DNA from 2 places in the Hylemonella sp. GW821-FHT10B10 genome. Region 1 is predicted to be linked to the other one. Evidence: predicted binding sites of a transcription regulator. Region 1 holds the regulator's gene; the other holds the start of a gene.
What was found. Region 1 encodes HrcA, which represses chaperone genes, less so after heat shock. Its sites were predicted from a motif close to TTAGCACTCNNNNNNNNNGAGTGCTAA; they were not measured.
Positions count from the first base shown of each region.

Region 2: a site for HrcA is predicted at 1,637-1,663, ahead of groES (co-chaperone GroES). Genes of this name have one in related genera too.

Region 1 covers NZ_JBWKNN010000001.1:381,030-385,193, reverse strand. The annotation lists gene AC07NT_RS01880 (ABC transporter substrate-binding protein) at 1-232, shown strand, start outside; gene AC07NT_RS01875 (polysaccharide deacetylase family protein) at 273-1,013, opposite strand; tRNA gene AC07NT_RS01870 (tRNA-Ile) at 1,022-1,098, opposite strand; gene hrcA (heat-inducible transcriptional repressor HrcA) at 1,135-2,139, opposite strand; gene AC07NT_RS01860 (NAD kinase) at 2,168-3,070, shown strand; gene recN (DNA repair protein RecN) at 3,067-4,164, shown strand, end outside.
Region 2 covers NZ_JBWKNN010000004.1:7,779-11,942, forward strand. The annotation lists gene AC07NT_RS15820 (adenylate/guanylate cyclase domain-containing protein) at 1-1,487, opposite strand, end outside; gene groES (co-chaperone GroES) at 1,751-2,041, shown strand; gene groL (chaperonin GroEL) at 2,102-3,754, shown strand; gene tal (transaldolase) at 3,953-4,164, opposite strand, start outside.

The DNA of each region.
Region 1 (4,164 bases):
CATGTTCGATTCGCGCGGTGATTTCTCCGGCCCCGCCATGAAAAAAGCGCTGGAGAACCCCAGCGGCATCTACCGTGGCGTGGTCACCACCTACGACCGCCCCTTCTCGGACAAGGACCACGACGCCATCTCGCTGAACATGCTGTGGCTGGGCACCTGGCGCAACCAGGAGCGCGGTTACTACTACAAGGAAGACGAGAAACGCGCGACGGTGATCCGGCGCAAGCAGTAGGCGCGTCCTGCCTGCCCGCACATGGCTCGGGTCAACCTGGCTACTTCTTGTCACGGATTCTTTGCATTTCCACCTGGTCCAGGCGCACAAAAACGAAGCCTTGCCTGAGCAGCCAGATCAGGCCATCGGCCAGCCCCTCTGCGGTGTCTGACGCAGGCTTGTTCATGTGGGCGATGATGACATCGCCATCCCTGACGTTTTTCAAGCGGACTTCGATCGCTGGCTTCGTCAGCGTGGCACCGGCATCCGCATTGACCGAGAAGCCGGCGATGCCGTACCCCATGCGTTCGATCTCGGCACTCGCCCGGGCATCGTATTCGGCCGTAGCCCCCCGGTACCAATGAGGTGCGACACCGGTCACCCGCTGAACGGCGCGGGCCCCTTCGGAAACCTCTCTGCGCAAATGGACGAGGTCGGGTTCCCCTGGGATGCCATAGACCGTGCGCCCCTTCCCGATCACGGCAGGGATGTGGTTCGCACCATGGTTCTCCACCTCCAGCAGGTCCAGATGGGCCTTGATGACGGCTACGCCACGCGGATTGGCGTCCAGCCACTTCTTGGTCACGAACAGGGTGGCCGGTATGCGATTGCGGATCAGAAACCCGATCAGGTCCCCGTCGAAACGGCCCGTGCAGGCATCCAGCGTCAGCGCCACCCTTTTGTGTGCCGACCCGTCCGGCAGGAGCCGGTCGTGGATCTCAACGGGCTTGCCTTGCCCCCAGGCCGTCACCACAATGAACAGCGCCAGGGCAGCAACAGGAAGCTTGGAGCCGGTCTTCATGAAGAGAATGGTAGGGCGTGAGGGACTTGAACCCCCGACCAAGGGATTATGAGTCCCCTGCTCTAACCAACTGAGCTAACGCCCCGACCGAAGGCGTGATTGTACGGGGCGAACCTGTTTGCTATTTGCTGTGGCTCAGCGCATTGCCCAGCAGCTTGGAGGTGATGTCCACGATCTGGATCATGCGTTCATAGGGCATGCGCGTGGGGCCGATCACGCCCAGCGTGCCCACCACCTGGCCGTCCACCTCGTAGGGGGCGCTGACCACAGACAGCTCCTCGAAAGGCACCACTTGGCTTTCGCCGCCGATGAAGATGCGCACCCCCTCGGCCTGCCCGGCAATGTCCATCAAACGCATCAGCTGGGCCTTTTGCTCGAAAAGATCGAAAGCACGGCGCAGATGGCTCATGTCGCTGGAAAAATCGGACACAGCCAGCAGATTGCGCTCGCCGGAAATCACCACCTCGTCCTGCACCTGCGTCATGGCATCCGTACCCACGGTCACTGCGGCCTGCATCAGCTTGGCAATCTCGCCACGCAGTGTGTCCACCTCGCCCTGCAAGCGCTCGCGCACCTGCTCCAGCGTCAGGCCCATGTAGTGGGCATTGAGATAGTTGGAGGCTTCGACCAGTTGCGACGGCGAGTAGTCGGTTTCGGTAAAGATGACGCGGTTCTGCACATCCCCCTCGGGCGAGACCAGGATGACCAGGATGCGCCGCTCGCCCAGGCGCAGGAATTCGATATGGCGAAACACCGAGGAACGGCGCGGCGCCATGACCACGCCGACAAACTGAGAAAGCGAGGACAGCAGGTTGGCAGCGCTGGAAATGACTTTTTGCGGCTGGTCCGGCGTCAGGCTGGGCGTGGCAATCTGCTCACGCTGGGCCGTCAGCATGGTGTCGACAAATAGGCGGTAACCGCGCGCCGTAGGCACGCGCCCAGCCGAAGTGTGGGGGCTGGCGATCAGGCCCAGCTCTTCCAGGTCGGACATCACATTGCGGATGGTCGCCGGCGACAGCTCCAGACCGGACGCACGCGAGAGCGTACGCGAGCCGACAGGTTGCCCTTCGGCAATGTAGCGTTCCACCAGCGTTTTCAGCAACAACTTGGCACGGTCATCGAGCATGGGATCATTTTAATGATGTAATTTGCGAATGAACTCCAGATTCCGCCAGGTGGCCCTGATCGGCAAGTACCAGACCGTCGCTGGCGGTAGCCAGGGCAGCCGCGCGCGCCCGGCGCTCGCCGACATTGCCACCTTTCTGCAGGCCCAGGGCTGTGCCGTGGTGGTGGAGGAGCAGACCGCGACCAATGCCAGCCTCGAGGGTTACCCGGTGCAGGATCTGGCCACCATCGCCCAGCAATGCGATCTGGGCCTGGTAGTGGGCGGCGATGGCACCATGCTGGGCATCAGCCGCAAGCTGGCCAGCTCTGGCGTGCCGCTGATCGGCATCAACCATGGCCGCCTGGGTTTCATGACCGACATCCCCTTCGGCAGCTTCGAGACCGTGCTGCCGCCCATGCTGCGCGGGGAATACGAAGAAGAGCAGCGCCAGCTCATGCATGCGCGCGTGCTGCGCGACGGCAACTGCGTCTTCGACACCCTGGCCATGAACGATGTGGTGGTGCACCGCGGCAATTCCTCGGGCATGGTGGAGCTGCGCGTGGAAGTGGATGGCCATTTCGTGGCCAACCAGCGGGCCGACGGCCTGATCATCGCCACCCCGACCGGCTCCACGGCCTATTCCCTGTCCGCCGGCGGCCCCATCCTGCACCCGGCCATCGCCGGCTGGGTCCTGGCACCGATTGCGCCGCATACCCTGTCCAACCGGCCCATCGTGCTGTCCAGCCAGTCCGAGGTGGCCATCGAGATCGCCTCGGACCGCGAAGCCATTGCCAACTTCGATATGCAGTCCCTGGCCTCTTTGCAACAGGGCGACCGCATCATCGTGCGGCGCTCGGAGCACAGCGTGCGTTTCCTGCATCCGCGCGGCTGGAGTTATTTCGACACCCTGCGGCAGAAGCTGCACTGGAACGAAGGGATCACGGGTTCATGAGCCTCAAGCGCATCGTCCTGCGGGACTTCGTCATCATCAGCGAGCTTGAGCTCGAGCTCGAAAGCGGTTTCAGCGTGCTGACCGGCGAGACCGGTGCCGGCAAGTCCATCCTGATCGATGCCTTGCAGCTCGTCACGGGCGCGCGCTCCGACACAGGACTGATCCGCGAAGGCGCCAACCGCACCGATGTGAGCGCCGAGTTCGGTGAATGCACCGCCCTACTGGGCTGGCTGGAAGAAGCTGGTTTCAACCCGGGCTTCGACCCCGGTTTCACCCTGCTACTGCGCCGCACTGTGGACACGCAGGGCAAGAGCCGCGCCTGGATCAACGGCAGCCCCGCCACCGCAACCCAGCTGCGCGAACTGGGCGAGCGCCTTTTCGACATCCATGGCCAGCATGCCTGGCAAAGCCTGACGCGGGCCGAGGCCGTGCGCGGCCTGCTCGACGCCTATGCCCAACTGGACACCAGCCCCCTCACCCTGAGCTGGCAGCAATGGCGTGAAACCCAGACCGTCCTGGAGGACGCCCGCAAGGCCCAGGACACGCTGCAACGCGAGCGCGAGCGCCTGGGCTGGCAGATTGGCGAAATCGAAAAACTGGCACCGCAGGCCGGCGAATGGGAAACGCTGAACACCGACCACAGCCGCCTGGCCCATGCGCAGGCCCTGATGGACGCTGCCCAGGGCGCGCTGGACGCGCTCGAGGGCGAAGACGGTGGTGCTTCCCACGCCTTGGGCAGTGCCCGCCAATTGCTACAAAATCAGGAGCATCTGGAGCCTGAATTCAAGTCGCTGGTGGAAGTGCTGAACTCCAGCCTGGCACAGGTGGAAGACAGCGTACACAGTCTGCGCACCTACCTGCGCCGCACCGATCTGGACCCCGAGCGCCTGGCCGAGCTGGACACGCGTTTGACTTCCTGGGTGTCGCTGGCCCGTCGCTACAAACGTCCGCCCGAAGAACTGGCGGCCACGTTGGCTGGCTGGCGTGAAGAGCTGACCCGACTCGATGCCGCGGCCGATCTGGCCAGCCTGGAAGCCGCCGAGCAGCAAGCCCAGGTCGCCTACATGAAAGAAGCCCAAGCCGTCTCCAAGGCG
Region 2 (4,164 bases), on a different contig from region 1:
TGGCCCTGAGCCTTCAGTTCGTCGTTGAGGCGATTCAGGCGCACCAGCATGTCCTGCGCCGCCTCCAGCGCATTGCGCTCCGGTGCGTCCAGCGGCTGCGGCAAACCGAAAGTGGCCATGAGGCCATCCCCGATGAATTTGTCAACGGCGCCGCCACACCCATGGATGGCCGCTCCCATTTCGGCGTAATAGCCATTCAGCAACTCGATCAGCGTCTCGGGCGAGCTTTGCTCGCTGCGGGCCGTGAACCCACGGATATCGGCAAAGAGTATGGTCACCCGGCAACGTTGGCCTGCGGTTTCGGGCTGCAGGCTGCCGCGCAGGATGGCACGCATCACCTGCGGGCTGACGTGGCCGGCAAAGGCCGTGCGCAACGCCTGCTTTTCACGGTAGTGCCGTACCGACTCCCAGGTCAGGCGGGCCAGGAAGGCCAGCAGTGCAACCCCCAGCAGACTGCCCAGGGGCAGGTACCAACCACGCCACAGTCCCAGCACGGAGACACCTGTGATCAAGACCACCACGCTCACCAATGCAAGCGTCTTAACCCAACCATTGCGACCGAACCAGAGCAGCACCATGGCCAGGGCCAGCGGCCAGGACAGGGTGGTCTCCACCGGATCGACCCAACCACGCCCCAGCAGCGAGCGCAGGGCCTGCACATGCACCAGGGCGGCTGGGCCGCTTCGGTTCTCGGGGTCCCAGGCGGCCAGAGCGACCGGCAGGCGGTAACGGGTTTCGTTGGGCAGCAGACTGGCCACCACCACCACCCGCCCCCGGACCAGCTTTTGCAGCTCGTCGGCCTGTCCTTGGCGCAGCCAGGCCAGCACCGTCTGCAGGGAGGTGTATTCGATCGGCCCGCCGACGGTGTAATCGATCAGGCCGCGCGCCGAGCTTTCGCGCCCCAGCACCTTGGCCATCAGGTCGGCCAAAGAAGGGTTGCGGTCCTCGTCGATACAGCGGCGTTGGTTGATGCGACGCACGATGCCATCCCGGTCTTCGCACAGCACCAATGAACTCAAGGCCTCGTCGCCGGCCGCCTGCAGCAACTCGGGGGCGATGGGTCGCAGATGGCGCTCCAAACCCATGGGCTGGCCCAGCACCAGGGGCGTCGTGGCGCGCAGCTTGCGAACCCCGTCCAGCAGGGGCGCATCGACTCCCTTGATCAGGAAATCGTAGGAGCGGACCGGCAGCGGTGCGGCGACCCCCACGACGGCGGGGCGGGCAACAGCCAGACCGGTGAAGAGTTCCCCCAGGTACCGATGCCATAAGGCATAGGGCTCGGGAAAGGACTCGTAGGCCTGCTCGTCCAGGCCGATCACCACCACGTCCTGCGGCAGGGCACCCGGCGCCAGCGCACGCAACCAGCGCGACTGTTCGTCATATAGCGCTTGGTCCACCCGCCGCAGAGTGTGGGTGGCCATCAACCCGAGGACCAGGGCACAGAGAATCAGGAAGCCGACGAAAATCTCGCGTTGTTGCCGAAGCATCTTTTGATTATGGGTCAGGCCTTTGCCCTCCCCTGGCCACAAGCGCTGCGTGCCCCGGCCAGCGTGAACTATTCCCTCCGCCTGTTTCCTGCACACAACGCCGCCCCTGTCCGGCCGCGATCTTGAAAAGGCCTGAAATTGCCTTATGATTAGCACTCACTGGATTCGAGTGCTAACACTCCGGGTCCAATGTCAAGTTAATGAGTGCCAACTTCGGCCCTCAGATCTTCCAACCTCTTGTTTCAAACTCTAGGAGAGCCCTGATGAAACTGCGTCCTCTGGCCGATCGCGTGATTGTCAAACGCGTTGAAAACGAAACCAAGACTGCCTCCGGCATTGTCATTCCCGACAGCGCCGCCGAGAAGCCCGACCAGGGCGAAGTGCTGGCTGTGGGCCCCGGCCGCAAGAACGACAAGGGCGAAATCATCGCCATGAACGTCAAGGTCGGCGACCGCGTCCTGTTCGGCAAGTACAGCGGCCAGACCGTCAAGGTCGGCGGCGACGAACTCCTCGTCATGAAAGAGGAAGACCTGTTTGCCGTGGTGGAGAAGTAAATCGCAGCGCGATTTATCCATCCGACTTAATCATTTGAATTTGAATCTGGAGTAAGACAAATGGCAGCTAAAGACGTAATTTTCGGCGGTGAAGCCCGCGCACGCATGGTCGAGGGCGTGAACATCCTGGCCAACGCCGTCAAGGTGACCCTGGGCCCCAAGGGCCGCAACGTGGTGCTCGAGCGCTCCTTCGGCGCCCCGACCGTGACCAAGGACGGTGTGTCCGTGGCCAAGGAAATCGAGCTCAAGGACAAGCTGCAGAACATGGGCGCGCAGATGGTCAAGGAAGTCGCTTCCAAGACCTCCGACAACGCCGGTGACGGCACCACCACCGCCACCGTGCTGGCCCAGGCCATCGTGCGCGAAGGCATGAAGTACGTGGCCGCCGGCATGAACCCCATGGACCTGAAGCGCGGTATCGACAAGGCCGTGACGGCCCTGATCGAGCAGCTGAAGAAGGCATCCAAGCCCACTACCACCTCCAAGGAAATCGCCCAGGTCGGCTCCATCTCCGCCAACAGCGACACCAGCATCGGCGAGATCATCGCCAATGCCATGGACAAGGTCGGCAAGGAAGGCGTGATCACCGTGGAAGACGGCAAGAGCCTGCAGAACGAACTCGATGTCGTTGAAGGCATGCAGTTCGATCGCGGCTACCTGTCGCCCTACTTCATCAACAACCCCGAGAAGCAGGCTGCCCTGCTGGACAACCCCTTCGTGCTGCTGTACGACAAGAAGGTGTCCAACATCCGTGACCTGCTGCCCACGCTGGAAGCCGTGGCCAAGGCCGGCCGTCCGCTGCTGATCATTGCCGAAGACGTCGAAGGCGAAGCTCTGGCGACCCTGGTGGTCAACACCATCCGCGGCATCCTGAAGGTCGTTGCCGTCAAGGCTCCGGGCTTCGGCGACCGTCGCAAGGCCATGCTGGAAGACATCGCCATCCTGACCGGCGGCAAGGTCATCGCTGAAGAAGTGGGCCTGTCGCTCGAGAAGGTCACCCTGGCCGATCTGGGCCAGGCCAAGCGCATCGAAGTGGGTAAGGAAAACACCATCATCATCGATGGCAACGGCGCTGCCGCTGACATCGAAGCCCGCGTCAAGCAAGTGCGCGTGCAGATCGAGGAAGCCACCAGCGACTACGACCGCGAGAAGCTGCAGGAACGCGTGGCCAAGCTGGCCGGCGGTGTGGCCGTGATCAAGGTGGGCGCTGCCACCGAGGTCGAAATGAAGGAAAAGAAGGCCCGCGTGGAAGACGCCCTGCACGCCACCCGCGCTGCTGTGGAAGAAGGCATTGTGGCCGGTGGTGGCGTGGCCCTGCTGCGCGCCCGTCAGGCTGCTGGCACCATCAAGGGTGACAACGCCGACCAGGACGCCGGCATCAAGCTGGTGCTCAAGGCCATCGAAGCCCCCCTGCGCGAGATCGTCTTCAACGCCGGCGGCGAAGCCAGCGTGGTCGTGAACGCCGTGCTCAACGGCAAGGGCAACTACGGCTTCAACGCCGCCAACGACACCTATGGCGACATGATCGAGATGGGCATTCTGGACCCGACCAAGGTGACCCGCACCGCGCTGCAGAACGCCGCATCGGTCGCTTCGCTGATGCTGACCACCGAGTGCATGGTGTCCGAGTCCCCGAAGGACGAAGGCGCAGCCGGCGGCGGCATGCCTGGCGGCATGGGTGGTATGGGCGGCATGGGCGATATGGGCATGTAAATGCTCCTTGCCTGGGGGCACATGGCGGCGGTGCAAACGCTTGCCGTGTCAAAAGCACTGTCAGCGCGTTTGCGCCTTGCCTTGTGCCCTCATGCTGCATCGGGTGACGTTACGTCACTCGATACTCAAGAAAAAACCCGCAGTGCTAGCACGCTGCGGGTTTTTTCTTGGGTGCCTCTTTGAGCGCGGGCTCAGTCCCTAAGCAGCCCGTATCAACTGATCGAGCTTGGCCGTGTCGGCTGCGAAGGCGCGTATGCCTTCGGCCAGTTTCTCCGTCGCCATGGCGTCTTCGTTGTGCGCATAACGGAAACCCGCCTCGTCGTAATGCACGGCCGGCAGATCCAGCGCACGCGCGGCTTCGGGCTCTAGGGCCCGCTGTACCGGCGCCTCGCTGTCTGCGAGTTGCGCCA